2 regions of the Stenotrophomonas sp. 28608_Sma genome follow, and region 1 is predicted to be linked to the other one. Evidence: riboswitches for the same ligand, from Rfam matches in the RefSeq annotation. Region 1 holds a riboswitch; the other holds the start of a gene.
The links. Region 1 has a riboswitch for glycine ahead of ACZLHH_RS21255 (trimeric intracellular cation channel family protein). Riboswitches for the same ligand answer to the same signal wherever they lie in the genome.
Positions count from the first base shown of each region.

Region 2: it holds a riboswitch for glycine, as region 1 does, so the genes downstream of both, gcvP (aminomethyl-transferring glycine dehydrogenase) here and ACZLHH_RS21255 (trimeric intracellular cation channel family protein) in region 1, are expected to answer to the same signal.

Region 1 covers NZ_CM151308.1:4,489,530-4,504,407, reverse strand. Annotated here, with positions in the region: gene ACZLHH_RS21265 (multidrug efflux RND transporter permease subunit) at 1-2,908, opposite strand, end outside; gene ACZLHH_RS21260 (MdtA/MuxA family multidrug efflux RND transporter periplasmic adaptor subunit) at 2,905-4,071, opposite strand; gene ACZLHH_RS21255 (trimeric intracellular cation channel family protein) at 4,357-4,974, opposite strand; glycine riboswitch at 5,059-5,162, opposite strand; glycine riboswitch at 5,176-5,265, opposite strand; gene ACZLHH_RS21250 (GIY-YIG nuclease family protein) at 5,306-5,572, shown strand; gene ACZLHH_RS21245 (hypothetical protein) at 5,667-6,059, shown strand; gene ACZLHH_RS21240 (nuclear transport factor 2 family protein) at 6,128-6,559, shown strand; gene ACZLHH_RS21235 (hypothetical protein) at 6,564-7,016, shown strand; gene ACZLHH_RS21230 (NAD(P)/FAD-dependent oxidoreductase) at 7,108-8,388, opposite strand; partial or broken gene ACZLHH_RS21225 (NYN domain-containing protein) at 8,512-9,288, shown strand; gene ACZLHH_RS21220 (glutathione S-transferase family protein) at 9,468-10,088, shown strand; gene ACZLHH_RS21215 (primosomal protein N') at 10,283-12,460, opposite strand; gene ACZLHH_RS21210 (hypothetical protein) at 12,873-13,877, shown strand; gene ACZLHH_RS21205 (DUF3106 domain-containing protein) at 13,870-14,448, shown strand; gene ACZLHH_RS21200 (MATE family efflux transporter) at 14,688-14,878, shown strand, end outside.
Region 2 covers NZ_CM151308.1:3,662,317-3,677,194, reverse strand. Annotated here, with positions in the region: gene gcvP (aminomethyl-transferring glycine dehydrogenase) at 1-2,529, opposite strand, end outside; glycine riboswitch at 2,592-2,694, opposite strand; gene ACZLHH_RS17410 (multidrug effflux MFS transporter) at 2,994-4,220, shown strand; gene ACZLHH_RS17405 (siderophore-interacting protein) at 4,363-5,259, shown strand; gene ACZLHH_RS17400 (hypothetical protein) at 5,343-5,735, shown strand; gene ACZLHH_RS17395 (M2 family metallopeptidase) at 6,201-8,165, opposite strand; gene ACZLHH_RS17390 (phosphoethanolamine transferase) at 8,769-10,418, opposite strand; gene ACZLHH_RS17385 (phosphatase PAP2 family protein) at 10,415-11,182, opposite strand; gene ACZLHH_RS17380 (ArnT family glycosyltransferase) at 11,294-12,997, opposite strand; gene ACZLHH_RS17375 (response regulator transcription factor) at 13,128-13,841, shown strand; gene ACZLHH_RS17370 (sensor histidine kinase) at 13,828-14,878, shown strand, end outside.

The DNA.
Region 1 (14,878 bases):
TGGCCAGCATCAGCGGCACCGCGCCGAACAGTGCAGCCAGCGTGGTCATCAGGATCGGCCGGAAGCGCAGCAGCGCGGCCTGATGAATCGCCTCGCGCGGTGACATGCCGCGTGTGCGCTGCGCGTCCAGCGCGAAGTCGATCATCATGATCGCGTTCTTCTTCACCAGCCCGATCAGCAGCACGATGCCGATCACCGCGATCAGGTCCAGGCTGCGTCCGCTCAGCCACAGTGCGGCCAATGCACCCACGGTGGCCGAGGGCAGGGTGGAGAGGATGGTGATCGGATGGATGAAGCTCTCGTAGAGCACGCCCAGCACGATGTACATCACCACCACCGCGGCCAGGATCAGCCACAGTGTGGACGACAGCGAGCTGCTGAAGGCCGCTGCGGCACCCTGCAGGCGAAGTTCGATGCTCTGCGACAGGTTCACCTGTGCGCGCGCGGCGTGCACAGCCTCCACCGCTTCGCCCAGTGATGCGCCCGGGGCAAGGTTGAACGACAGCGTGGCCGCCGGGAACTGGCCGACATGGTTGCGCAGCAGGGCGGTCGGGCCCAGATCCACGCGTGCCACCGCACCCAGCGGCACGGTCTGCCCACTGCTGCTGCGCACACGCAGGCCCGTGATCGCCTCCGGCCCGGGCTGTCGTGAAGGATCGGCCTCCAGCACCACCCGGTACTGGCTGGCCTGGGTGAAGATGGTCGAAATCTGGCGCTGCCCATAGGCGTCGTACAGCGCATCGGCTACTGCTTCCACGCTTACGCCCAGGCGCGCCGCCGCATCGCGGTCGATCGCCACGCGCGCCTGCCGGCCCTGCATCTGCAGATCGCTGGCGACATCGCGCAGTGCAGGTTGCTGGCGTAGCGCCTGCAGCAGCTTCGGGGTCCAGCGTTCCAGTGTTTCAAGATCCGGCGTGGTCAGGGTGAACTGGTACTGGGTGCGGCTGATGCGGTCTTCGATGCCCAGCTCCTGTACCGGCTGCAGGTACAGGGTGATGCCGGGGATCTTCGACACGCGCTGTTGCAGGCGCGCCATCACCACGGCGGCGCCATCGCGGTCGCCGTGCGGTTTCAGCTCGATCAGCAGGCGGCCGGTATTGAGCGTGGCATTGTTGCCGTCCACGCCGATGTAGGACGAGACGCTGGCCACCGCCTCGTCGGCTTCGATGGCCGCCGCCAGCGCCTGCTGGCGCTCGCGCATGGCCTGGAATGAGATCGCCTGCGGCGCTTCGCTGATGCCCTGCACCAGGCCGGCATCCTGCACCGGGAAGAAACCCTTGGGCACGGCGAAGTACAGCGCCACGGTCAGTGCGAGGGTGGCAACGGTGGCCAGCAACATCAGCGGCTGGCGCTGCAGCACCCAGCGCAGCTGGCGGTCGTAGAGGCCGATGACGCGGTCGAAGACATCGGGCGCATGTGCAGTCTTCGCGTGCGGCTTCAGGAACCGCGCGCACAGCATCGGCGTCAGCGTCAGCGAGACCACCAGCGAAATGCCGATGGCTACAGCCAGTGTCACTGCGAACTCATGAAACAGTGCACCCACCAGGTCGGCCATGAACAGCAGCGGGATCAGCACCGCGATCAGCGAAACAGTCAGCGACACCAGGGTGAAGCCGATCTCGGCTGCGCCTTTCAGCGCTGCATCGCGGGGGCTTTCGCCTTCCTCCAGATGGCGGGCGATGTTCTCCAGCATCACGATGGCATCGTCCACCACGAAGCCGGTGGCGATGGTCAGCGCCATCAGCGTGAGGTTGTTGAGCGAATAGCCGGCCAGCAGCATCACCGCGAAGGTGCCGATGAGCGACAGCGGCACCGCGACGCTGGGAATGAGCGTGGCCGGCAGATTGCGCAGGAACACCCAGGTGACCAGCACCACCAGGCCGATGGCCAGTACCAGTTCTTTCTGCACGCCGCGCACCGACGCGCGGATCGATTCGGTGCGGTCGCTCAGTACATTCATCTGCACGCCGGCGGGCAGCGTGGCCTGCAGCTGCGGCAGCAGCGTACGCACCTGCTCGACCACGGCGATCACGTTGGCGCCGGGCTGGCGCTGGATGTTCACCAGCACTGCCGGCGTGGTACCGCTCCAGGCGGCCAGCTGGCGGTTCTCGGCGCCATCGGTAATGGTGGCTACATCGCCCAGCCGCAGCGGCGCGCCGTCGCGCCAGGCCAGTACCAGGGCACGGTACTCATCCACGCTGCGCATCTGATCGTTGGCATCGAGCATCACCGCGCGGATCGGGCCATCGAAACTGCCCTTGGGCAGGTTGACGTTGGCGGCGGCGATGGCGGTGCGGATGTGGTCCATGCCCAGGTTGTTGGCGGCCAGCGCCGCTGGATTGACCTGGATGCGCACCGCCGGGCGCTGGCCACCGGCCAGGCTGACCAGGCCGACGCCGGGCAACTGCGCCAGGCGCTGGGCGATGCGCGTATCCACCAGATCGTGCACCTGCGGCAGCGACAGGCCTTGCGAGGTCACCGCCAAGGTCAGGATGGGGGTGTCGGCCGGGTTGACCTTGCGGTACACCGGCGGCACAGGCAGGTCCCCGGGCAGGAAGCTGCCCGCCGCGTTGATGGCGGCCTGCACGTCCTGCTCGGCCACACCCAGCGACACCTCCAGCCCGAACTGCAGGGTAATGACCGAGGCGCCACCGGAACTGGTCGACGACAGTTGTTTCAGGCCGGGAATCTGGCCGAGCTGGCGCTCCAGCGGTGCGGTGATGGTGCGTGTGGTCAGTTCGGGGCTGGCCCCCGGATACAGCGTGGTGATCTGGATGATCGGGTAATCGACCTGCGGCAGCGCCGCCACCGGCAGCAGGCGATAGGCCAGCACGCCGGACAGCAGCAGCGCCACCATCAGGAGAGTCGTTGCGACCGGGCGCAGGATGAACGGGCGCGAGAGGTTCATGCGCCGGCCTTGGTCGCGGCCTCCTCGGTGATGATCTCCACCGCCGTGCCGTCTTCCAGCCCGTCGATGCCTTCGATCACCACCTTGTCCCCTGCGGCCAGCCCGGAGCGCACGGCCACGCGTCCATCATCGGCTGGACCGAGCACCACGGTGCGGCGTTGTGCCTTGCTGTCCTTGTCGACGATATGCACGTAGTTGCCCTGGCTGCCGAACTGCACGGCGGCATCGGGAATCAGCAGCGCGGGCTGCTCGCCCAGCTGCAGGCGGACGTTGACGAACTGGTTGGGGAACAGCGCCAGATCGTGGTTGTCGAAGTGCGCACGCAGTTTCAACGTGCCGGTGGTGGTATCGATGCGGTTGTCGACGCTGGACAGCGAGCCGCGGGCCAGCTGCCGGCGTTCTTCGCGGTCCCAGGTTTCCACCGCCAGTGCCGGTTGCGCCTGCACGGCATCGAGCAGCGCAGGCAGCTCGGGTTCGGGCACGGTGAACAGCACGCTGATCGGCGCGGTCTGCGCCAGAGTCACCAGGCCTTCGGCATCGCTGGCGCGCACCAGGTTGCCCACGTCCAACCGGCGCAGCCCGACGCGGCCACTGACCGGCGCGGTGATGCGGGTGTACTGCAGCTGCAGGCGCGCTTCATCAACGGACGCCTGATCGCTGAGGCGGCGGCCCTGCAGCTGGCGCACCTTGCTCTGCTGGTCGCTCAGTTCCTGCCCGGACACGTAGTTCTGCTTCTGCAGTTCGCGGTAGCGCTGCAGCTGGCGCTCGGCGTTTTCCAGCTCGGCCAGATTCTGCTGCTGGGTACCCTGCGCCTGTGCCAGCTTCACTTCATACGGGCGCGGGTCGATCTGCGCCAGCAGATCGCCGGCCTTCACCTGCTGGCCTTCCTGGAAATGCAGCCGTAGCAGTTCGCCATCCACGCGGCTGCGTACCACCACGCTGTGCAGCGGGGTGACCGTACCGACCGCCTTCAGGCGCAGCACCAGCGGCTCGGCGCTGGCGCGTGCCACGCGTACCGGCACCGTCTTGCCCGGCGCATCGTCGCTGCTGCCGGCGCCGTTCCGGGGCCACAGCCACCACGCCAGAACGGCGACGAGGGCGATGGCCAGCACCGCCCACAACAGGCGGGCACGACGGAAGCGGGAATTTTCGGCGACAGACATGGGGCATCCTGCGCCCTGCGCGCGCAGGGACATGCGGGCCCGTCGGCGCGTTCACGGCACCACGGGCAGCGGGGAGGGAGTTGTCTGGCGGGGCCGCGGGCGCGGCGTGGCTGGATGCCGTCGCGGCAGCGACGGGGTGACAATGGTAGCCAATCACCCCGGCCAATGCCGCATGACCATGGTCATGCAACGCATTCGGTAGTGCCGGCCGCTGGCCGGCAACCTGCCGGAATCTGTGGGCGCGTGCCGTGTTGCCGGCCAGCGGCCGGCACTACCGTCAAACAATCAATGCACTTCGTCGTGATAGACGAACTTCGGCATTTCCCAGCGGTAGTGGATCGCCAGCAGGCGCAGCGCGAAGCCGCCGCCGAGGCAGCACAGGATCGCGGTGGCGTCGGCCACGCCCCAGTGCAGCAGCAACAGGTAGGCCGCGCCGGTCAGCAGCGCGATGATCGCGTACAGCTCCTTCTGGAAGATCAGCGGCACCTCGTTGCAGAGAATGTCGCGCAGCACGCCGCCGAACGCGCCGGTCAGCATGCCGGCGATCAGCACGATCGGCATGGCATGGCCGGCCTCGCGCGCGATCGAGCAGCCGATCAGGGTGAAGGCGATCAGGCCCAGGCCATCGAGCACCAGGAAGGTGCGGCGGAAGTGGTGCATCCAGCGCGCCACCCAGGTGGCGATCAGCGCCGCGCACACGGTGAAGCCCAGGTACTCGGGATGCTTCACCCAGCCCAGCGGGTAGTGGCCGAGCAGGATGTCGCGCAGCGAACCGCCCCCGAGGGCGGTGACGCAGGCGATCATGACCACCCCGAACAGGTCCATGCGGCGACGGCCGGCGGACAGCGCGCCGGTCATGGCTTCGGCGGAAATGGCGATCAGGTAGATGATGGACAGCAGCATGGGACAGGCTCCGGGCGCGGTGGGGCCGGCCATGCGCGACTACCGCCACTGCCTGCGCAATGACGGGATGACGATGACCGGTGCCGCTCCCGCTGTCCTTTTGCCTGAGAGTTCAGCGGCGTTGGCCGCGTGCCCCTTCGGCGGATCGTCCCGGGCGTGCCCGGTGACCTCTCTCCAGCTCGGCGAGTCGAATGCATGGTTGGTGGGATTCCAGCCCACCGGCCTGAGCGATCATGGGAGCCTGCGCCTTCGGCGGGCGCCAGCGCGGCGCCTCTCTCCTGCATTCGGGCGCCAGTATATCCGCTGCAGTGCAGCACGGCATAATCCGGGCATGGCCCCGTCCCTCCGCCCGTGGTTCCTGTACCTGCTCGAATGCCGCGATGGCAGCTACTACGCCGGCATCAGCACCGATGTGGAGGCGCGTTTCGCCGCCCACCAGGCCGGCAAGGGCGCGCGCTACACCCGGGCACGGCCGCCACTGCGCGTGCTGGCCGTGCGCGAGTACCCGGACCGGGCCGCCGCCTCGCGCGCCGAGTGGCAGCTCAAGCAGCAGCCGCGCGAACGCAAGCTGGCCTGGCTGCAGGCGCCGGTCCTGTAGATCCACGCCATGCGTGGATGGTGTGCTGGGCCATGCCATCATCGCCACATCCATCGACACAGGAAGCGGTCCGATGAAATCCTGCTGGATGCTGATGTTGACGTTCTGTATCACCCTGTCGGCCTGCGCCCAGACTCCGCCACCGCTGCAGCACGGGCAGATCGGCAGCGCCGCCGAACTGGCCGCACAGCGCGGCCCGGACACGCCCGAGCCCATCCACCTGCGCCGCGACCAGGTGCCGCCCGATCTGGTCGACCTGATCCCGCTGGCCGAAAAATGGGGCATCGGCGATGACCTGCTGCGCGATGAGATGCAGGAACATGCCACCGACGCGGAAAAGCGCGCGATAGCTGATGCGCTGAAGCATCGGCATGCGCGCATCTCCGCCTGGCTCGACAGTTTCCCGCAGGGCCAGCCGATGACCGACGAAGCGGCCGCGTTCCTGTACATGCAGCTGAGCGTCGACGAAATGGGCCTGATGCAGTAGATCCACGCCATGCGTGGATGCGGCTTGCCCATGCCATGATCGCCCCGCGCCCAGAGCTGGAGACCCGGATGTCCACGATTGCCCTGCTGTTCGCTCTTTCCGCAGCAACGAGCCCTGCCGCCGACCCGGCCACCATCGCGGCCATCGAAGCCACCTGCCACGATTACGTCGACGGCCAGCTGGAGGCCGACCCGCAGCGCGTCGCCCGCTCCCTGCACCCGGACCTGGCCAAGCGCGCGGTGCTCGGCGATACACCCGACGAACGCCTGGGCCTGCGCCGCATGTCGAAGGAAGAGCTGGTCGCGTTGACGAAGCAGGGCGCGCTGAAGACCCCGAAGGATCAATGGGACCGCCGCTGCACGGTGCTGGACGTGACCGGCAACGCCGCCTCGGTGCGGCTGGAAACCCCGTGGTTCGTCGACTACTTCCACATGGGCCGCTTCGACCAGCGCTGGGTCATCGTCAATGCACTGTGGTACCCGAAACCGAAGGCGCCGTAGAGCGATGCGTGCTGCCGGCAAAGCATGGATCTCCGTCGTCATGCTGGCCGCGGTCATCGCACTGCTGCCTGGCCTGCTGTACCGGCTCGGGCTGGCGCTGGTGGAAGGCCGGCCGAAGCCGGCGGACCGCGCACCCAGTGGTATGGCTGCGTGCAGCAGTGAGCAGCGCACGGGATTCCAGCCGATGAATCCATGGAGCTTCACGACGCGGTTCTTCGATCCTGAAGCGTTGAAGAAGGCGACTGACGTCGAGCGCGAAGCGTTCTGGGTTGCACGCCGCCACCTGATGCGGCAGCCAAGGCACGACATGCTGCGCTGGCATCTCAGCAGTACCGCACTGACAGTCTGGATCACCCGGCATTGGAGTAGCACGCAGATTGCCGATGCCGCGAGGAAGGAGGATTTCTGCCGCACCTGGTCGAAACGGCGGGTGCCGGGCGGCCCGATGAACCGGTAGATCCACGCCATGCGTGGATGGTGTTGACGGGGTCAGAGCCCTTTCCTGCGGAAAGGGATCCGACCGCGCAGCAGCCGGCCAGCGGCCGGCACTACCGTCGGGGTCGCCGGTCTTCCTGGTCATCACCAAAAATGATGCGCGCGCTGCGCTGGTAGCTCCAGTACGCCACGGCCCAGTTCAGCAGCACCACGATGCGGTTGCGGAAGCCGATCAGGAAGAACACGTGTGCGGCCAGCCAGAACCACCAGGCGAGGACGCCCGAGAGTTGCAGCCGGCCCAGGTGCACGATCGCGGCCATGCGGCCGATGGTGGCGAGGTTGCCGAAGTCGGCGTACTTGAACGGCCCCGGTGCGGCCTTGCCATGCAGACGCGCGCGGATCACCTCGGCCACGTACTTGCCCATCTGCTTGGCGGCGGGCGCAACGCCGGGTACCGGCTTGCCATTGGCCTGGTTCAGTGCGGCCAGGTCACCGGCCACGAACAGCTCGGGGTGCCCAGGCAGGGTGAGGTCGGGTTGCACCTGCACGCGTCCAGCGCGGTCCAGTGGCACCTCCAGGGTGCGCGCCAGCGGTGAAGCGGCCACACCGGCGGCCCACACCACAGTGCGGGCCGGTACGAACTGATCGCCGAGCTTGAAGCCCTGGCTGTCGATGTCGCTCACCGGGGTGCCGGTCAGCACTTCCACGCCCAGCTTTTCCAGCTGACGGCGCGCCTTCAGCGAAAGCACTTCCGGGAACGAAGACAACACGCGTGGGCCGGCCTCGACCAGCCGCACCTTGGCGCTGGCAGGATCGATGTGGCGGAACTCGTTGCGCAGCGTATGCCGCGCGATTTCTGCCAGGGTGCCGGCCAGCTCAACACCGGTAGGTCCACCGCCGACCACGGCGAAGCTCAGCCACGCCGCCTTCTTCGCCGGGTCCGGTTCGGCCTCGGCGCGCTCGAACGCCAGCAGCAGCTTGCGGCGCAGTGCGATGGCATCGTCCAGCGTCTTCAGCCCGGGCGCATCATCGGCCCATTGGTCGTTGCCGAAGTAGGCGTGGGTGGCGCCGGTAGCCAGCAGCAGGCTGTCGTAGTCCAGCGTGCTGCCATCGGCCATGCGGATCTGCCGGGCCTGCTTGTCGATGGTCACCACTTCGCCGAGGCGGACTTCCACATTGCGCTGGTGGCCGAGGATGTGGCGCAGCGGCGCGGCGATATCCGGCGCGGACAGGCCGGCGGTGGCCACCTGGTACAGCAGTGGCTGGAACAGATGGTGGTTGCGGCGGTCGACCAGGGTGATGCGTATGCGCTCGCGGGCCAGGGCACGGGTGGCCCAGAGGCCGGCAAAACCGCCGCCGACAACAACCAGGTGGGGAACGCGCTCGCGACTCATCGACTCACTCCAGTGGGGGCATTGGGGGAAGCGCCTGGCATCTTCGCACGATGGCGCCCTGTCACGTCAGCGCCCGCATGGATCGGCGATACTCGGGTTCAGGCAACCGCCCGTGAGGAGCCCATGAGCGAACCGGAAAAGCGCATCGCCCTGTTGATCGACGCCGACAATGCGCCGGCCTCGAAGATCGACGAGGTCCTGGCCGAAGTCGCCCGCTACGGTGTGGCCAACGTGCGCCGCGCCTATGGCAACTGGAAGAGCCCGCGGTTGAAGGGTTGGGAGGCCGTGCTGCACGAATATGCGATCCGCCCGATCCAGCAGTTCGCCTACAGCAAGGGCAAGAATGCCTCGGACATGGCGATGGTGATCGATGCCATGGACCTGCTGTACGCGCGCAATCTCGATGGCTTCGCCATCGTGTCCAGCGATGCCGATTTCACCCCGATGGTGATGCGCCTGCTGACCGATGGCGTGAAGGTGTATGGCTTCGGCGAGAAGAAAACCCCGGAGCCGTTCGTCAACGCGTGCTCGAAGTTCACCTATCTGGAAGCGCTGGGCCAGACCCATGCCAGCGTGCCGGATACCGAACAGGCGTCCAGCGAACAGGCATCGAACGAGCCTGTTGCCAACGACGATGCCCGGCCACGCAAGAGCGGTGCGGAAATGCGCAGCGATACGCGGCTGGTGAAGATGCTGCGCCGTGCGGTGTCCTCGGCCGAGGGCGAGGATGGCTGGTCGCATCTCGGCCCGGTCGGCAGCCAGATCGGCAACCAGGCGTCGTTCGACCCGCGCAACTACGGCTACGGCAAGCTCAGTGACCTGCTGGCGGCGATCGGCCTGTTCGAGCTTAAGAAGGATGGCAAGTCCTCCTACGTGCGCGCGCTGCCGAAGAAAAACCGGTAGTGCCGGCCGCTGGCCGGAAAGGAACCAGTAGTGCCGGCCGCTGGCCGGAAAGGAACCGGTAGTGCCGGCCGCTGGCCGGCAGCGCGCAGATGCCCGATTCCACATCCGCCACCCACACACCCACTCCGATCAGGCGTATCGTTGCCGCTCGCATTGCCAGCAAGGAAAAAACCCGCATGTTGAAGATCTGGGGCCGCCGCAATTCCAGCAACGTCCGCAAGGTGCTGTGGTGCGCCGAGGAAATCGGCCTGCCGTACGAATCCATCGAGGTTGGTGGCAGCCATGGCGGCACGCAGACGCCGGAGTACCTGGCGATGAATCCCAACAGCCTGGTGCCGGTGATCGAAGACCATGGCCTGCCGCTGTGGGAATCGAATGCCATCGTGCGCTATCTGAGTGCGCGCTACGCGCTGGGCACGCTGTACGCTGAAGACCCGATGGAACGCGCCCAGGCCGAGAAGTGGATGGACTGGAGCACCTCGCGGATGGCGCCGCTGTACACCGACCTGATCTGGGGCATCATGCGCACCGCCCCAGCTGACCGCGACGAAGCGCGCATCAATGCCGCCATCGTGCGTGCCGGTGACTACCTGGCGATGGCCGATGCCACGTTGGCCAGACAGCCGTGGCTGTCGGGCGAGACGTTCGCGATGGGTGACATCCCGCTGGGCTCGCTGATCTATGCCTGGTTCGAACTGCCCATCCAGCGCCCGGAACTGCCGCACCTGGCCGACTGGTACGCCCGCCTGCGCGAACGCCCGGCCTACCAGCGCGGCGTGATGTCGCCGCTGACCTGAGGGGTAGCGCCGGGCCATGCCCGGCGAGCGTGGTATGCGGAGGACTGCCGGGCATGGCCCGGCGGTAGCGTTCGTCTGCCTCAATACAGATCCGTCGGGTCCATACGGACCGACGGTAGAGTCGAGCTTGCTCGACTGTTTCTGGCGCACGGCAGTCGAGCAAGCTCGACTCTACGCAGCATTGGGCAGCGCCCTCAATACAGATCCGTCGGATCCACATCCAGCGACCAGCGCACTTTGCGTGCCTCCGGCAGCGCATACAGCTGCGGTACCAACTGCCCGAGCACGCTGTGCAATGGCGGCCGCTGCAGGGCAGACAGCAACAGCTGGGTGCGCTGGTAGCCGGCACGCCGCGGCATTGGCGCCGGCATCGGCCCGTAGGCCTCGACCACATTCTGTTCCCCCAGCAGTTGCCGCGCCGCCAGCAGGAACGCATTGGCATGCTCGACCTGCTGTGCCTCGGCGCGCATCAGTGCCAGATGCGCGAACGGCGGGAATCCGGCGGCCTGGCGCTGGTTCAACTCGGCCTGCGCGAACGGGTGGTAGCCACCGCTCACCAGGGTTTCCAGCAGCGGATGCCCGGGGTGATGGGTCTGCAGCCAGACCTCACCAGGATCACGCGCGCGTCCCGCACGGCCGGCCACTTGGATCAACTGCTGCGCCAGTTTCTCGCTGGCGCGGAAGTCCGCGGAGAACAAACCTTCGTCGATGCCCACCACCACCACCAATGTCAGCTTCGGCAGGTCGTGGCCCTTGGCCAGGATCTGCGTGCCGACCAAGATGCCGGGTTGGTCGCCCAGCCTCGCCAGCTGCTGTTCCAGTGCGTCGCGTCGTGAGGTGGTGCCGCGGTCGATGCGCACCACCGGAAAATCGGCGAAGGCGGCGGTGAGGTGCTCTTCCAGGCGTTCAGTACCGATGCCCTGTGGCTGCAGCGCCAGGCTGCCGCAGGCCGGGCATGCCAGCGGCGCCGGTTGCCGCGCACCGCAGTGGTGGCATTGCAGGCGACGGCCGCCACCATGCACGGTCATCGGCGCATCGCAGCGCTGGCACGGCGCGGTCCATCCGCAGTCGTGGCACAGCAGCACCGGTGCGTAGCCACGGCGGTTCTTGAACACCAGCACCTGCTGGCCACGCTGCAGGTGCTCGCCGATGCCGGCCAGAACATCGGCCGAGAGGCCATCGTGCAATGGCCGTTTGCGCACATCAAGGATGCGCACGCGCGGTGGTCGTGCATCGCCGGCACGCTGCTTCAGGCGCAGGTGGGTGTAGCGCCCGGCATAGGCGTTGTGCAGGGTTTCCAGCGAGGGCGTGGCACTGCCGAGCAGCACGGGAATGCCGAGCGCCTTGGCGCGCACCAGGGCGAAATCGCGCGCGTGGTAGCGGATGCCGTCCTGCTGCTTGTAGCTGCCGTCATGTTCCTCGTCGATGATCAGCAGACCGGCCTGCGGCAGCGGCGTGAACACTGCCGAGCGGGTGCCGACAATGACCCGTGCTTCACCACGTGAGGCGGCTGCCCAGACGCGAGCGCGCTCGTTATCGTTCAAGCCCGAATGCAGCGCATGCACGGCGATGCCGAGGCGGCCGCGGAAGCGTGCCAGGGTCTGCGGAGTCAGGCCGATTTCCGGCACCAGCACCAGCGCCTGCCTGCCCTGTGCCAGGCAATGGATGATCGCCTGCAGGTAGACCTCGGTCTTGCCGCTGCCGGTCACGCCATCCAGCAGGAAAGGCTGGAAGCCGTCGGCGGCGTTGATCGCAGTCACGGCCGCGGCCTGGTCCGGGTTGAGCGTGGGCCCGGGCAGCGGCTGCGCATGCTGCGGTGCCACCGTCATCGCCACGCGCTCGGCCAGTGCACGCTTGGCCAGACTGCGTGCGGCGGTGCGCCAGTCCTCCATGCGTTCGCCCAGTACGTCTTCATCCACCACGGCCTCGGCCAGCAGTTCGGCCAGCTGCCGCGGGCGGCTGCCGGCGCGCAGCTTCCCGCGCTGGGCATGGCCTTCGGGTGTCAGTTGCCAGCCCCAGTGATGGGTGTCGGGCAGGGCCTCGCCGTGGCGCAGCGGGCCGGGCAGGGCGGTGCTGAGTACTTCGCCCAACGGCGCGTGGGTGTAGCGCGCCAGCCACTGCAGGCTCTGCCACAGCTCACCCTGCAGCAGCGGCTGCGGGTCGCACCAAGCCAACGCCTGGCGGAGTCCCTGGCCGTCGTCGGTCTGGCCGTGTCCCACCACCACACCGACCAGCTCACGGTTGCCGAACGGCACCTTCAGGCGGCAGCCGACCGCAACCGTGGGGGCCACGCCCTCCGGCGACAGGTAGTCGAACAGGCGGGGCAGGGGGACGGGCAGGGCGACCTGCAGGGTCGGAATCGGTGAAAGCATCGGGCCAGTGTACCGGGCCATGCGCGCGCGAATGGCGGAGTGGGCGGCGGCGGGGCGGGGTCCGTTGAATCATAAATGTCACCTAAATATCGGTGTCCATTGGAGATTCAGTCTTATCCACATGTTCTGTGGATAACGCTGTGCGTTACCGGTCGGCGGGCGCGCAGGAGGCCGATGGCGACGGCCTCACGCTCGGGTTGGTCAAAAAATCGCCATACTTTAAAATACATCAGAATCAATTACTTAAGTGTGAAACAATGCTGAAACAGAGTGAATTCAGCTGGATGCCACAGTTTCCTGCGCAGGCAGCGTGGTGCTGTGCACAACCTGCAGCACGAAGTGCCTGTGGGCGCAAGTCCTACGGGCGCCGATGGCCTGCCGCTATCATGCGGGCAGACCTTTGGAGTGATCGATGACGGCTGTGCCCGCCCCTGTTTCCTCGACCGCGGCCGGTGCGCTGTCGGCGTTCCTGCGAGGTGTTGAACGCCGCGCCCTGGTGGTGGCTGAACTGCAGTGCGGCGATGCTGCCCGGGCCGAACAGACCCTGGTGGCGGTGATGCGCGCGTTTGCGGCGGTCGCCAGTGACCTGCCGATGGCGCAGTGGCCGACCCGCTTCTGGACCCTGCTGGGCCAGCGCCAGGCGCTGCGTGAGCCGGTGGGCGGCCAGTGGGAGCCGCCGCTTGCCGCCTTGGGCCAGATGGGACCGTTGCCGCGCCTGGCGCTGTTGCTACGGGTGGGCGGCAGCCTGGATGAAGGTATCGCCACGCGCGTGCTCGACCAGGACGAAGCCGGCTACCAGCAGCTGCTGGCCGATGCCTGCCCGCGTGACGCGCACGGCCAGCCCGACGCCTCGGCCTGGCGCCAGCTGGCCGAACAGGTGCAGCTGCGCATCCGCGATCTGCCCGTCAAACGCCTGCAGCAGCTGCAACAGCCGGCCGCACCGACGAGCAGCAGTGAAGCGCCGACCTCCAGCTGGCGCACCCCGCAGCGCGACGAGCGGGCTGCAGCCACTGGCAAGCGCCGCCGCGCCAATGCCAAGCCGCGCTGGCGCGGTCCGTTGATCCTGCTGGTGACCGTGGCGGTGCTGTTGGCCGCAGCGCTGGGGTGGCGCTACTGGCAGGGGCATTCCTTCGGCAGTGATGCACCGCTGCCGGAGGGTGTGGTCGGCGAAGCCGGTCCGGTGACGGTGGAAGCCCTGCCACCAAGCAAGGTCAACGCCACCCCGGATGCGACCACGCCCCAGGCCACGGACGACGCCACGATGCTGGCCGACCGCGACTATCCGCTCGTGGCCGATGCCGATCTGTATGCATGGACCGCCGCGGGCGGCCCGCTGCCGGTGGACGAGTCGCAATCCAAGCCGAGCCGGCCGGAGCCGGCCAGCGCCACGCTGGAAACCGCTGCTGCCGATGAATAAGACCGTATTCGCCAGCCTGCTGCTGGCCCTGCCGTTGTCGCTGTCCGCCGCGCCGCAGACCTTGAACGTGCCGCTGCCGCCGCCAGTGCCGGGCAGTTCACCGGCGGCCCCGGCCACCACAGGTACGACGCCCGCTGCGTTCGCCCAGCTCGATGCCCAGCAGCAGCGCCAGCGCCGCGCCGACTACGCCGCATGGCGGGCATTGCCGGAGGGCGAGCGTGAGCGGATCCGTCAGGCCGCTGCGCGATTCAATGCGTTGCCGGCCGACCAGCAGCAGCGCCTGCGCCAGCAGTTCCAGGCGCAGGACCAGGCCTTCCGCGAAGGCTGGCGGCTGGGCCCGCAGCTGGGCCTGGAGTTCCCCAAGCTGCACGGCCTGTTCGGCTTCGTGCCGCCGGAACAGCGCGAGGCCGCGCTGGCCGTGCTGCGCCAGCTCAGCCCGGCGCAGCTGGCCCAACTGACCCTGGTGGCACAGCGCACGCCACCGCAGGAGCGCGACAAGGTCCGCGGCGCGTTCCTCGCGGTGCCGCCGGCCGAGCGCGATACCTGGCTCAAGCGCCAGGCTGGGCAGTAGAAAGAAAAGGGGACGGAGGGGATTAAGTCGTATTAGGCACAGTCGGGCTTGAAACGACTTAATCCCCTCCGTCCCCTTTTTCTGTTCGTAACGTGATCGCAACGCGTGATGCCGGGGCCTGCCGGAACCCAGCATTCACGCCATGTCATGGGAATGCGCGCGCTGCACGCGTAAGATGGCGGCCCGCAACCCGGTGCCTGTGCCCTTCGCGCGCAACCGTAGTTCGCGTCAAGCACCTTATGTCTACTGCAACCTCCACGCCGCGCTTCAGCAAGGAAGTCGGCGCTACCGGTCTGCTCGCCCTGCCGCTTGTGCTCGGGCATGTGTCCACCGGTCTGATCTCCTTCGTCGACAACGTCATTGCCGGCCACCACGCCACGGCGACCCTGGCCGCGGTGACCATCGGCACCGCCCTGCTGTGGCTGCCGAT
Region 2 (14,878 bases), 830 kb from region 1:
CGTGCCGGCCACCGGGAAGCTCAGGGTCGGGGCGTGGAAGCCGAAGTCGATCAGGCGCTTGGCCACGTCCTCGGCGCCGATGCCGCTGGTCTTCTCCAGCGGGCGCACGTCCAGGATGCACTCGTGTGCCACCAGGCCGTTGCGGCCGGTGTAGAGGGTCTTGAAGTGCGGGGCCAGGCGCTTGGCGATGTAGTTGGCGTTGAGCTGCGCGACCTGGGTGGCCTTGCGCAGGCCGTCGCGGCCCATCATCGCGATGTACATCCAGCTGATCGGCAGAATCGAGGCGCTGCCGAAGCTGGCAGCGCTGACCATGCCGACCGGGCCGTTGTCACCCAGCTTGCCCGGCAGGAACGGGGCCAGGTGCTCCTTGACCGCGCACGGGCCGACGCCCGGGCCGCCACCACCGTGCGGGATGCAGAAGGTCTTGTGCAGGTTCAGGTGCGAAACATCCGAACCCCACTTGCCCGGCTTGGCCACGCCGACCAGGGCGTTCATGTTGGCACCGTCGGTGTACACCTGGCCGCCGTGCTTGTGGATGATCTCGCAGATCTCCACCACCTCTTCCTCGAACACGCCGTGCGTGGACGGGTAGGTCATCATGATCGCGGCCAGGCGGTCGCTGTACTTCTCGGCGTTGAGGCGGATGTCCTCGACGTCGACGTTGCCGTTGGCATCGGTCTTGGTCACCACCACCTTCATGCCGCACATCTGTGCCGAGGCCGGGTTGGTGCCGTGCGCCGAGTCCGGAATCAGGCAGATATCGCGATGTTCCTCACCGCGCGAGCGGTGGTAGGCGCGGATCGCCAGCAGGCCGGCGTACTCGCCCTGCGCGCCGGAGTTCGGCTGCAGGCTGACCGCGTCGTAGCCGGTGCATTCCACCAGCATCGCTTCCAGCGTGTCGATCAGTTCCTTGTAGCCCAGCGCCTGGTCGGCCGGCACCAGCGGGTGGATCTGCGAGAACTCCGGCCAGGTCACCGGGATCATCTCGGCGGTGGCGTTGAGCTTCATGGTGCACGAGCCCAGCGGGATCATCGTGCGGTCCATTGCCAGGTCCTTGTCGGCCAGCGAACGCAGGTAGCGCAGCAGCTCGTGCTCGCTGTGGTGGGTGTTGAACACCGGGTGGGTCAGGAACGCGGACTGGCGCAGCAGGCCGGCCGGCAACGCGTCGGCGGTGCTGGCATCCAGTGCGTCGACGTCCAGCGAGGCACCGAACACGGCAGCCACGGCGACGATGTCGGCGCGGGTGGTGGTCTCGTCCAGGCTGATGCCGACCGAGTCGCTGTCGATCGCGCGCAGGTTGTAACCGGCGGCGCGTGCCTTGGCGTGGATCTCATCGGCGTGCACGCCGGTGACATGCAGGGTGTCGAAGAAGTCACCGCCGACCTGCACGCCGGCGTTGCGCAGCGCGGCGGCCAGGATCGAGGCCAGGCGATGGGTGCGGCGGGCGATGCGGGTCAGGCCGTCCGGGCCGTGGTAAACGGCGTACATCGAGGCCATCACCGCCAGCAGCACCTGTGCGGTGCAGATGTTGGACGTGGCCTTCTCGCGGCGGATGTGCTGCTCGCGGGTCTGCAGGGTCAGGCGGTAGGCCGGGTTGCCCTGCGCGTCGATCGAGACGCCGATCAGACGGCCCGGCATCGAGCGCTTGTAGGCGTCACGGCAGGCCATGAAGGCGGCGTGCGGGCCACCGAAGCCGAACGGCACGCCGAAACGCTGGCTGTTGCCGACCACGATGTCCGCGCCCCATTCGCCCGGAGCGGCCAGCAGGGTCAGGGCCAGCAGGTCGGTGGCCACGGCCACCAGGCCGCCGCGCGCGTGCACGGCATCGACCAGCGCCTTGTAGTCGCCGACCTGGCCGAAGGTGTCCGGGTACTGCAGCAGCAGGCCGAAGGCTTCCGCTTCCAGCGCTTCGGCCGGGGTGCCCACGCGCAGCACGATGCCCATCGGTTCGGCACGCGTGCGCAGCAGTTCCAGGGTCTGCGGGTGCACGGCGTCGTGCACGAAGAAGGTGTCCGACTTCGACTTGGCCGAACGCTTGGCCAGGGTCATCGCTTCGGCGGCGGCAGTGGCTTCGTCCAGCAGCGAGGCGTTGGCGATTTCCATGCCGGTGAGGTCGGCGCACAGGGTCTGGAAGTTGATCAGCGCTTCCATGCGACCCTGCGAGATTTCCGCCTGGTACGGGGTGTAGGCGGTGTACCAGGCCGGGTTTTCCAGGATGTTGCGCAGGATCACGTTCGGCGTGTGGGTACCGTAGTAGCCCTGGCCGATGAAGCTGCGCAGCACGGTGTTCTTGTCGGCGATCGCACGGATCTTTGCCAGTGCCTGCACTTCGGTCATCGACTCCGGCAGCGCCAGCGGCGCCGGCGACTTGATCTTGGCCGGTACGATGGCATCGGTCATGCCATCCAGCGACGCGTGGCCGACGACATCGAGCATCTGCGCGATCTCGGCGTCGTTGGGGCCGATGTGGCGCTCGACGAACGCATTGTGGTGCTCGAGCTCACGCAGGGAAGGGGTGTTCTGGGACATGGCGAAGGATCCGTCAGGAAAGGGCACACGCACGGGCACAAGCCGCCGGTCGGCGGTCTGCGGGGCGCCCCTCTGTCCTTTTGCCTGAGAGTTTAAAAGCGCGGCGGACCGCAGCTTCGTGCCCCTTCGGCGCCGGATCGAACCGGTCTCTCCAGAGTTCTGTTACGGGTGGTATCGGGCCTGAGCGATTACGGGCGTTGCGCCTTCGGCAGCGGTGTTCCGCTTCTCCCACCGTGTTGCCCGCCGATTATAGCCCGTTGCGGGCCCGCCGGCCGCCTCCAGGCATGGCCGCCGCGCCTGAATGGCCGATGGCCCGGTCGTGCGTTTTGTGCACCGCTGCATGGCATCGGGCGCAATCCCCACCTATGATGGGCGGATACCCGAATTCATCTGGCGCCGTCCCTGCAGAAGGGGACCGGCGCCCGCCGTGCGTGCCGCGCATGGCCCTGCCGGACGCCTTCCCCATGACCGCCGCTGTTGCTCCCTCCACCCGCCGCATGGCCCTGCTGCTCGCCGGTCTGGCCATGTTCGGTCCGTTCTCGATCGACACCATCTTCCCGGCGTTCCCGCAGCTGGCCCAGCGCCTAGCGGTGGACGAAGTGGCGGTGCAGCAGACCATCAGCGTGTATCTGCTGTTCTACGGCCTGATGAGCCTGGCGCACGGCCCGCTGTCCGATGCCTGGGGCCGCAAGTGGGTGATCCTCGGTGGCCTGGTGGTGTTCGTCGGCGCCTCGGTCGGCTGCGCGCTGTCCACCGACCTGACCACGCTGCTGGCGTTCCGCGCGCTGCAGGGCCTGTCGGCGGGTGTCGGCATGATCGTTGGCCGCGCGGTGATCCGCGATCTCTACCATGGCCACGACGCGCAGCGCCTGATGAGCCAGGTGTCGATGCTGTTCGGCATCGCCCCGGCCATCGCACCGATCATCGGTGGCTGGATCCTGCTCAGTGGCGCCGGCTGGCCGCTGATCTTCTGGTTCCTGGTGGTGTTCGGGCTGGTCCTGCTGGCGGCCACTGCACGCTACCTGCCGGAGACCCATCCGGTTGAAGCGCGCGTGCCGTTGTCGCCGCGCACGTTGATGCGTGATTACCTGCGCATCGGCTTCAACCCGCGCTTCCTGCGCCTGGCGCTGGCCGGCAGCATCGGCTTCGGTGGCATCTTCCTGTACATCTCCTCGGCGCCGGTGTTCGTGATGCAGCACCTGCATCTGGGCGAGGGCGGCTTCGCCTGGCTGTTCATCCCCACCATCGGCGGCATGACCACCGGCTCGTTCCTGTCCGGGCGCATGGCCGGGCACACCACGCCCACCCGCCAGGTGTCCATTGGGTTCGGCCTGTGCGCGTTGTCGGTGCTGCTGAACGTCGGCTACGTGGCGCTGTCGCCGCAGTTCGTGCTGCCGTGGGCGGTGCTGCCGATCTTCCTGGGCGGCATGGGCATGGCGCTGATCTTCCCGATCCTGGCGCTGGCGGTGCTGGACATGTACCCGCACCAGCGCGGCCTGGCCTCGTCGCTGCAGGCCTTCGTGCAGCTGATGATCAGCACCGTGGTGGCTGGCGTGGTATCGCCGCTGCTGAGCGCCAGCCCGCTGCACCTGGCGTTGGGCCAGGCGGCGTTCTTCGGTGCTGGTTTCGTGTTCTGGTACTGGGAACACCAGCGTGAACGCGCGGCGCAGGCAGTCTGCACGGGTCACTGAGCAGCGTGCAGGGGTAGGGCGGACGGGGATGCCGGCACATCCTTGCAACCGCGGACAACCGGACTAGGCTGGGCATTCCAGCCAGCCGGTGCGTGGATGCACGACAGCCAGCCAATCCGATGTCGTTGCATGAGGTTCCCCCATGGCTGCGCAGCAGACCTACCGCCTGTTCGAGGTGGCGCTGAAGGAGCGCCGCGTTCTCTCCCCTTCCCTGGACCGCATGGTGTTCACCGGTGCCGACGTGGCGCGGATGAAGACCGAAGGCCCGGACCAGCGCATCAAGGTGTTCTTCCCCTTGCCCGGCCAGGAGGTGCCGCAGGTCCCCAGCGGTGAAGACTGGTACCCACGCTACCGGGCCCTGCCGGATGACAAGCGCCCGCCGATGCGTACCTACACCATCCGCCAGCTGCGTGCGGAGCAGGGCGAGGTCGATGTCGATTTCGTCATCCACGGGGTGACCGGACCCGCTTCGCGCTGGGCCATGCACGCCCGCCCAGGCGACCGCGTGGTGTTGCTGGCCCCCGATGCCGACTGTGCCGAGAGCAGCGAAGGCTGGGAGTGGAAGCCACCAGCCGGTGTCGGCCAGGTACTGCTGGTGGCCGATGAAACGGCGTTGCCTGCGGTGGCGGGCATCCTCGAAGAGCTGGCGGACATGCCTGATCCGCCGCGCACGCTGGCATTGCTGGAAGTGGCCCAGGCCGGCGATGCGGTGCCGTTGAAAGCGCCGGGCACAGCCGAGCTGGTGTGGTTGCCGCGTGGGCAGGCCGCCTATGGCCAGCCGCTGCTGCAGGCGGTCCAGGAACGGCTGTCAGCGACCTCAAGCGTGGCTGCTGGCGATGCGCTGGAGGAGATCGACGTCGATACGCAGATCCTCTGGGAGCAGGCCGACACCTGCGTGGCCGGGCCGCTGTACGCCTGGGTGGCGGGTGAGGCGGGGGCGGTGATGGCGATCCGCCGCCACCTGGTGCGCGATTGCGGGCTGGACCGCCGCGCGATCACCTTCATGGGCTACTGGCGGCACGGCAAGGTGCTGGACTGACCATACTGGATCGAGCACGCGTGAAGCAGCGCTGCGGGCGGGGTGCGCTATCCTTGCGCCCCCCTTCGCAGCGGTACCGCACCATGTCCACCAGTTCCAAGACCCGCCGCGACCAGCGCCGTCGCCAGGAAAAGCAGGCCGCCAACAAGGCCGCCGCGCAGGCATCGCCGGTGGAACCGCATGCCGAGCTGCGCGATGCGCAGCGCACCCTGCTGGCCGGTGTCGTGCGCCGTGACGGCGAATGGGTGCTGGGCATGGACGGCCGCATCGCTGGCCACAGCGAGAGCGCTGCGCAGGTGCTGGCGCTGATCATGCAGGCCGGTGAACTGCACGAGCGCAACGGCACGCCGGTGCGCCTCATGTACTCCGATGCGCTGCGCGATGCCGCGCAGGCCGAAGCGAAGGAGAAGGGCCAGACCTTCGAGGAATTCAAGGCCGAGCTGGCCGCAGCGATGGCCGCGAAGAAGAACAGCTGACAGGCACTTCGGTAGAGCCGGCCGCTGGCCGGCTGCCAGACAGATGTCCACCGTGCAGTTGCCGGCCAGCGGCCGGCACTACCGGAAAGGGGCGGATCCTTTCGGATCCGCCCTTTTTCATTTCGCCGCCGGGGCCGCGTTGGCCTGCCAGCCGCACATCTGGCCTTTGACTGCTGTTTCGGTAGAGCCGGCCGCCGGCCGGCTGCCCGTTGGGTCTTCATCGCGTAGTTGCCGGCCGGCGGCCGGCACTACCGGAAAGGGACGGATCCTCGCGGACCCGCCCCTTTTTTCATTTTGCCGCCGGGGCCGCGTTGGCCTGCCAGCCGCACATCTGGCCTTCGTTTGATTGCTGTTTCGGTAGAGCCGGCCGCTGGCCGGCTGCCAGACAGATGTCCACCGTGCAGTTGCCGGCCAGCGGCCGGCACTACCGGAAAGGGGCGGATCCTTGCGGACCCGCCCCTTTTCTCATTTCGCCGCCGGGGCCGCGTTGGCCTGCCAGCCACACATCTGGCCTTCGTTCTGCTGCTTCAGCCACTCGTTGACCGGGGTGAAGTACTCGATCATCGGGCCGGCATCGAGCTTGTCGGTGCCGGTCAGCTCCTTCAGCGTGGCCTGCCACGGCTGGCTGGCACCCTTGCTCAGCATCGCCCAGTACTTCTGGCCGGCTTCCTTGTTGCCGTAGAAGGTGCACTCATGCAGCGGGCCCTTGTAGCCGGACGCGTCGCACAGGCCCTTGTAGAACTGGAACTGCAGGATGCGCGCCAGGAAGTAGCGGGTGTACGGGGTGTTGCCCGGCACGTGGTACTTCGCGCCCGGATCGAAGAACTCTTCGCCACGGGTGCTGGCCGGCGCCACGCCCTGGTACTTGGCCTTCAGGTCCCACCACGCCTTGTTGTAGTTGTCGGCGGTGATCGAGCCATCGAACACGCCCCAGCGCCAGCGGTCGATCATCAGCCCGAACGGCAGGAACGACACGCCCGACAGCGCCATGCGCATCTGGTTGTTGATGACCGCTTCGCGGCTTTCGGTCGGCGCATCAACCAGGCCGATCGAGCTGAGGTACTTGGGCGTCATCGCCAGCACGATGGTGTCGCCGATCGCTTCATGGAAGCCATCGTTGGCACCGCCCTGGAACAGCGGCGGCAGCGGGTTGTAGGCCAGGTCGTAATAGATGTGGCCCAGCTCGTGGTAGATGGTGGTGAAGTTTTCTTCGTTCGGCTTGATGCACATCTTGGTGCGCACATCGCCTTCCATGTTCATGTCCCAGGCACTGGCGTGGCAGACCACGTCGCGGTCATCGGGCTTGATGAACTGGGTCTTTTCCCAATACGACTGCGGCAGCGACGGCATGCCCAGCGACACGTAGAAGTCCTGGGCGCGCTCGGTCATCTGCCTGGCGGTACGCAGTTCGGCCTCGCGCTGTGCCTTGTACTGCGCCGCTACGTTGGCATCCTTGCCGGCCTTGGCCAACGCCGCGCTCAGGTTGGTCTGGTACTGCTTTTCAAGCGCTGCAGTGATGTCCAGGCTGCCGGCACCCGGATACGGCTCCAGCTGGTCCCACAGGTTCGACCAGTCCTGCTGCCACATGTTGCCCAGCAGGTGTGCGGCGATCAGGCCATTGCCCACTTCCGCCTTGTCCTTGCCGTAGGTCTTGTCCAACTTGCCGCGTGCGTAGCAGTGCAGCTGCTCGTACATCGGCTTGACCTGTTCCCACAGGCGATCGGTTTCCGGGCCGATCTGCTCCGGCGGCATGTCGTAGCCGCTGCGCCACATCTGGCCGGCATCGGTGAAACCCATGCCCTTGGCACCTTCATTCACCAGGCCGACGAACTTCTGGTAGTCGCCGCGCATGCTCTTGGTGGTGCTGTGCCAGCCCTGCCAGGCGTCGAGCTGCTTGTCGTAGTCGCGGCTGCGTGCCAGCACCTGCTCCAGCTCGCCCAGCTGGCGGCAGGAGTTGGGATCGTTGGCATTGGTGCAGTACTTGCCGGCACCGTAGCTGCCTTCCATGCGGGTGGCGATCTGGGTCAGCTCGGCCAGTTTGGCCGGGTCACGCGGTGCCGGCATCGAGGACATCAGCTTCAGCAGGTGGATCGCGCGCTTGCTGTCCTCGCTCATCGGCTTGCCGTCGAACTTGGCGGCCTGTTCGATCCAGCTGTTGAGCTGGGTCAGCGAGCGCTCGTTGGCCTTGGCCGCGATGCGTTCCGAATCACTGTTGATGTAGGTGGAGGACAGCCACTGCGCCGAGGTCATCTCCGGGTAGGCGGCCTTGAACTCGGCATTGATGCGGGCCACGAACTGGTCGGCGGTTTCGCCGGCCGGGGCGCTGCTGCTGGCGGTATCGGTGCCTGGGGCAGCTTCCTTCTTGCAGGCGGCCAGGGCCAGCGTGGCGGCGGCGATTGCCGAGGCCAGCAGGAGATGACGGTGTTTCACGGGAGGTCCTTGGGTGGTGAACGACGGCCGAAGGCTAGTTGGCCGTCGCCGCCACCGCAAGTGGCGGAAGTCGGCCGGGCGGCGCCCGGCGCCCGCAGAGGCCTTCAGGCAACGGCAAAGGCCGAAGCAACAGCAACAGCGGACCATCCGTGGTTTGGTGGGGCGGTGTCGGAGTGCGGGGACGCCGCAAGTACGTCCTTGTAGGCTTGGCAGCCGCATCCATGCGGCTGACACCCCGCACTCCGACACCGCCCCACCTCTGACAGATTCCGTGCGCTGTCGGTAGGTGTCGACCTTGGTCGACACCTCTGTCAGATATCGACAATCAAAATGGGGTCGGATCCGTTTTCCGGAGGAAAACGGATCCGACCCCAAGGTCGTTCCAACCGATTGCGGAAAACTGTCGAAGGCGGGGTGGGTCCGGTGGCGGGAGTGTCCGCGGCATGGATGCCGCGGCCAAGCCCCCATGGATGGGTTTACGGCGTCTCCCGCCACCGGACCCACCCCGCCATCCCACGGAATGCATGCTGTTGCTGTTGCTTCGGCCGTTGCGGTTGCAGTTGCCTCTGCAGGTGCAGGGCTGCAAGCCCTGCCGAACAACCCTCAACCTTCGCAGCTGGCGAACACGTCGCGGTTGCGCTCATACAGCGAGGTCTTCACCTGCATCAGGCCCAGCACCGACGGGAACAGGTTGTCATGGTCGGTGTAGGCCGCCGAACGCTTGCGCACGCACTGCAGGTCCAGCCCGCGGCTGCTGGCGAAGCCCTGCGAGAACCACATCGTCATCGGTACCCGGGTCTGCTCGGCCGGCGCGATGGCGTAGGGCACGCCATGCAGGAACAGGCCCTTCTCGCCCAGCGACTCGCCGTGGTCGGACAGGTAGATCATCGCCGTGTCGTAGTCCTGCATGCCCTGCAGCGTGCCGATGGTCTTGGTCAGGAAGTGATCGGTGTACAGCACGGCGTTGTCGTAACTGTTGGTGATCTCTTCGCGCGAGCAGCGGCCGATGTCGCGGGTATCGCAGGTGGGGGTGAAGCGGCGGAACGCGGGCGGGTAGCGCTCGAAGTAGGCCGGGCCGTGGTTGCCCAGCTGATGCAGCACCACCACCCGGTCGCCCGGCTTTGCACGTACCTGGGTGGCCAGGTCCTGCAGCAGGATTTCGTCCATGCAGCGGCCGTCAGCGCACAGGCCCGGGGTGGTCGCATCGGACAATGACTGGAAGTCCAGGCCTTCGCACACGCCCTTGCAGCCGGACTGGTTGTCACGCCACAGCGGCGTAATACCGGCACGGTTCAATACGTGCAGCAACGACTGGTGCGCGCGGATCTTCTTCTCGTCGTAGTCGTGCCTGCCCCATGGAGAGAACAGGCACGGCAGTGAAACCTCGGTGCTGGTGCCGCACGAGTGCATGTCCGGGAAATTGATCACGCTGGCCTGCGCCAGTTCCGGGGTGGTGTTGCGGCCACCGTTGAGCCCCCAGTTCTGCGCGCGCACGGTCTCGCCCATGACGATCACCAGCAGGCGCGGCTTGCTGGCCGGCGCGCGCGGGGTGGCTTTGGCATCGGTGCCGATCGGCAGCTTCGGTGCGCGCTGCACCGGGTTGTCGCCACGCAGTGCACGCGGCATGCCCAGCAGCACATTGGCCGGGGTGGCGAGGTAACGCACTTCGCGCTGGTTGCGCATCAGTGCCGAGACATCCTGGAACGAGATCAATGCGCCGCCCACCGCCGTCACTGCCGCCACCACCAGGAAGCCGACGCGCCAGAGCAGGCTGCGGCCCCAGCTGCGGCGGCGCAGCTGCACGCGCCACAGCACCGCCATCGGCAGCACTGCCAGCAACAGCACCGGCCACACCAGCGATATGGTCATCAGCTCGCGGCTTTCCTTGGGATCGGTCGCCAGCACGTTGCGCAGCATGTCCGCATCCAGGTAGATGTGGTAGCGGCTCATGTAATGCGCAGCGAATGCGGTCACCAGCAGCAACAGGCTGATCACCACCTTGGCGTTCCAGCGCCAGACCAGGATGCCCAGCAGCACGCCGTGCGCACCGAGCAGCAACAGCAGCAGCGACAGCGCGTAGCGCAGGCTGCCCGGATGGCTGGCCATCGCGCTGTGCCAGAACAGGCCGTTGCCGGCCACTGCGAAGAACAGGCTGGTCAGTGCGATCAGTGCTTCGGTGGACAGCTGCGGCCGCCAGCGGCGAAGGTTCGCCAACGCGGGAAGGCGGGCGGGGCGTTGGACCGATGCACTCATGCGTTTGCCTCCTGGCGGTGGGGACGGGCCAGCTGACGGCGGGTCAGGACGCGTTTGACGATCAGATACAGGCCCAGCGAAAGCAGCCAGCAGATCAACGCAGTAGCAACGTCATGCGAAAGGAAATGCGCGCCCCGCAGCTGCTGGCTGACGCCGAATACCAGGCCGGTGCCAAGGCCGATCCACAACCCGGCCCAGCGCCATGAAGGGCGCCACAGCAAGGCGAAAAAGTACAGGGACAACCATGCATAACCTGCGCTGGCGTGGCCGGCCGGGAAGCAGGCCTGCGCGGCCATGCCTGCGGGGCGCGCCGTGAAAAGCCCGATGAACGGCTGGTGGCCGCCGTAGCGCAGCAGGTCCCAGGGGCATTCCATGGGCACCAGCGACTTCAGCAGGGAGATCACACCGGTGCCCAGGGCCATGGCAATCACGACATAAAGCAGCGCCCACCGCAGGGTGCGATCGCGACCCTTACGCCAGTGGTGGAAGCACAGCAGGATCGCCACGAGCGCAGCAGCCGTGCTCAGCCACTTGCCGGCCTTGTGCACCACCGTGCGAGTGACCCAGGCGTCCTGCAGCGCCCAATGGCCACCCTCAAGGCGGAACAGGTGATCGGCCACCCATTGGTCGCCGCCGAAACCCATCAGCAGCGTAAACAAAGGCAGACCGATTGCGACAGGCAGCCAGAGGTGAGTTACGGCAAATCGAGACGCCAGTGGCGATGTCGCAAGCGGCGCTACCGAATCAAGGGGACGGACGGGCATGCTGGGAAAGGGCGGGTCGGGAATCCGCGGCCATGCTCGTCACCTGGATGTCGGAGAAGGGTCGGACGCTCGTTCGTGCCGGGTTAATGCTTGCCCGGCACGTGTCAGCGTTCAGTCTTCTTCAGCGGTCGCGCCGGCCCGTTCGGCGTGGCATTCCGCGTCCCACGCGGTACCGGGAAGCAGTTGCCAGCGATTCCTGTTGGCAATACCGATATCGATCACCTTGCTCGGGTCCACGCACGGGCTCATCGCATCGTCCAGCACCAGCAGCCAGCGCTTGTCCGGTGCCTCGGCCAGCCACGGGCCGGCGTCGTGCCACTGCTCGGCCCAGGGCCGCTTGAAGCCGAACTCGCGCACCGGCCGGTCGGCCTGCAACAGGTTCTGCTCGCGCCAGGCCACCAGCGCCAGTTCGGCGTCGGGTCCGATCCGCGCGCCCACCCGGCGCATGAGTGCCGACGCCGAAGCGAAGGGGTCCAGGGCAGGCATCAGCACCAGGCCGTAGAGCATCCACAGCATGCCGTGGGTCAGCAGTACCAGCGTCGCGGCACGGCGTACCCGCAGCCACACGATCAGCGTGGCCAGGGCAATGGCGAAGGTCAGCAGGCCATCGCCCAGCACCGGCAGCAACGTCTCGGGCATGGCGCGGCGTTGCAGTTGCGCCAACGCCCATGGGTGCTCGGTCATCAGCATCACGCCGAGTACGCCGGTGGCCAGCATCAGCACCACGCTGTAGCCGAACAGGTAGCGGCGCACGCACACGCGGCGCAGCAGGCCGGGCAGCAGCGGCGCCACGGCCAGTGCCATCGCCGGCAGCATCGGCAGCAGGTACACCTCGCGCTTGCCCGGGCTGGCACTGAAGAACACCAGTACCAGTACGGCCCAGCCCAGCAGCAGCCACTGGCGGCGATCGCCACGACGGATGCGGCGCCACCAGGGCTTGAACAGCATCGGCAGCAGCAGGCTGCCCGGCAGCCACAGGGTCAGGATCACCTGCAGGTAGTACCAGGCCGGCTGCCGGTGGTGCCAGGCATTGGCGTAGCGGGTGCCGGTCTGCTTGAACAACAGCTCGTGCGCGTAGGCCTGCAGTTCGGCGCTGGGCGTATGCAGCAGGGCCCAGCCCAGCGGCGCCAGCCACACGCCCACGCCCAGCAGGAACGCCGGGATCAACCACAGCAGCGTTGCCGGGTGCGGACCCTCCACACGGTGCCCGCGACGGCGCTGGTACAGCCACCAGCCGAACCAGGGCAGCACCAGCAGCAGCGGCAGGAAACCCACGCCCTTGGTCACCGTGCCGAGGCCGGCGGCGAAACCGGCCAGCCACAGCGCGGGCAGGTTGCGACGTTCGCACAGGTGCCGCATCAAGCCCCACAGGGCGACGGTGGTCATCCCCACCAGCACCATGTCGATCTGCGCACGCTTGGCCATCAGCCCGAACTGCAGGGTGCAGAACAGCGCCGCGAGGGCATAGATGGAATGCCGCGGCGACCACAGCCGCCGTGCCAGATCCGACACCAGCCACAGACTCAGCAGGGCGCCCAGCAATGACGGCAGCAGGAACGACCATTGCCAGCTGCCGACCACCTCGTAGGCGGCCGCCTGCAGCCACATGAACACCGGTGGTTTCTCGGCATACAGCTCGCTGCCACGATGCGGCAGCAGCCATTGCCCGCTCTCGACCATGGTCCGTGCGGCCAGCACGAAGCGCGGCTCGTCCGGTGGCTGCGGCTGCCGAAGGCCGATGCCCGCTGCCAATGCAGCAATGATCAGCAGCCACAACAGGGGCAGTCGCCAACGGCGGGGCAGGGCTACGGGCACGGCAGGCTCCGGGAGCAAAACGGCCATTCTGAGGTGGCAGGGGTGGGAAAAGCGTCAGAAGGGGGCGGGACGACCGCATTCCGACATGGGCGGCGCTACCATGGTACGAACTTCCGTGGATGTTTCGTGCATGCGTCTGTTGGTGATCGAGGACAACCGCCAGCTGGTGGCCAACCTGTTCGACTATTTCGAGTCGCGCGGGCATGTGCTGGACGTGGCCCCGGATGGCATCACCGGCCTGCACCTGGCCGGCAGCCACCCCTACGATGCGGTGATCCTGGACTGGATGCTGCCGCGCATGGAGGGACCGGAAGTGCTGCGCCGGCTGCGTGCCGAGCACGCGTCGGAGGTGCCGGTGATCATGCTGACCGCGCGCGATGAACTGCCGGACAAGATCGCCGGTTTCCGCGCCGGTGCCGACGACTACCTGACCAAGCCGTTTGCCCTGCCCGAGCTGGAGGTGCGGCTGGAAGCGCTGCTGCTGCGTGCGCAGGGCCGCAACCCGCGCAAGCGCCTGCAGGTGGGCGATCTGGTGCTGGACCTGGCGACGCTGGAGGCCCAGCGTGAGGGCCTGGTGCTGCACCTGTACCCGGCCTGCCGCAAACTGCTGGAAGTGCTGATGCGGGCCAGCCCGGGTGCGGTGACGCGACAGCAGCTGGAGTTCGCCCTGTGGGGTGACGAGCCGCCGGATGGCGACCTGCTGCGTTCGCATGTCTACGAGTTGCGTCGCAGCGTTGACGGTCCGTTCGCCGAGAAGCTGATCCACACCCTGCCGCGCGTGGGTTACCGGTTGGCGGTAGTGGAGGGGGCCGACGCCGGCAGGAATGCTGATGAGGGCGCGTAAGCCGGGGCCGTTGTACAGGCGCGTGGTGTGGTGGTTGCTGGGCTATCTGGCGCTGCTGTCGATCGCGGTGTTCAGCGTCGGCAACTACGTGCACGAGCACGCCGAGCATGCTGCCTGGCGCGCGCTGCTCAACTCCGAGCTCGACAGCATCATCGAGCATGTCGAGCACGAACCGCACTATCGCTGGCAGGATTCGGACACGCTGAGCCTGTACCGCTTCGACGCGGTCAACCTTCCCGATAGCCTGCGTACCCTGCATCCAGGGCTGCACGACGGCGTAATGGTCAAGGGCCGCGAGACGGCGGTGATGGTGCGTGAAACCCAGTCGATGGGACGGGTCGCGCTGGTACTGGACATCTCCGACTTCCATGACCTGGAACAGTTCGCCACGCGCTGGGTGATGCTGGCCGGGGTGATCATGATCTTCGTTACCGTGCTGATGGCTTCGTTCGGCATGGAGCGGATGGTGCGTCCGCTGAGCCTGCTGGCACAACACATCGCCGCGCTCAGGCCGGGCGTGCAGGGGCAGCGCATCGAGGTCGACCCGCGCGGCAGCTCAGAGCTGCACACCATTGCCAATGCGTTGAACGATTACCTGGACCGCAACGAGCAGTTCGTCGAACGCGAGCGGGTCTTCATCAGCACCGCCAGCCACGAATTGCGCACGCCGATTGCGGTGATGACCGGTGCCGCCGAACTGGCGCTGGAGCAACCGGGCCTGCCCGAGCGTGCGCGCCAGCAGATGCAACGGGTACTGCGCACCGCACAGAGCGTGGAGCAGCTGATCGAACTGCTGCTGGTGCTGGCGCGTGATCCGGCGCGACTGGCGGCGCGTGCCGAGCGCATCGCGCTGGACCAGCTGCTGCCGGAGATCGTCGACGACCATCGCCACCTGCTGGGCGACAAGGACCTGAGCATCGGCATCCAGGCCGCACCGGTGGACATCGTCGCGCCGCTGGCGGTGGTGCAGGCAGCGATCGGCAACCTGCTGCGCAACGCCATCGAGAACAGTGGCCGTGGCCACATCGAATTGCGCC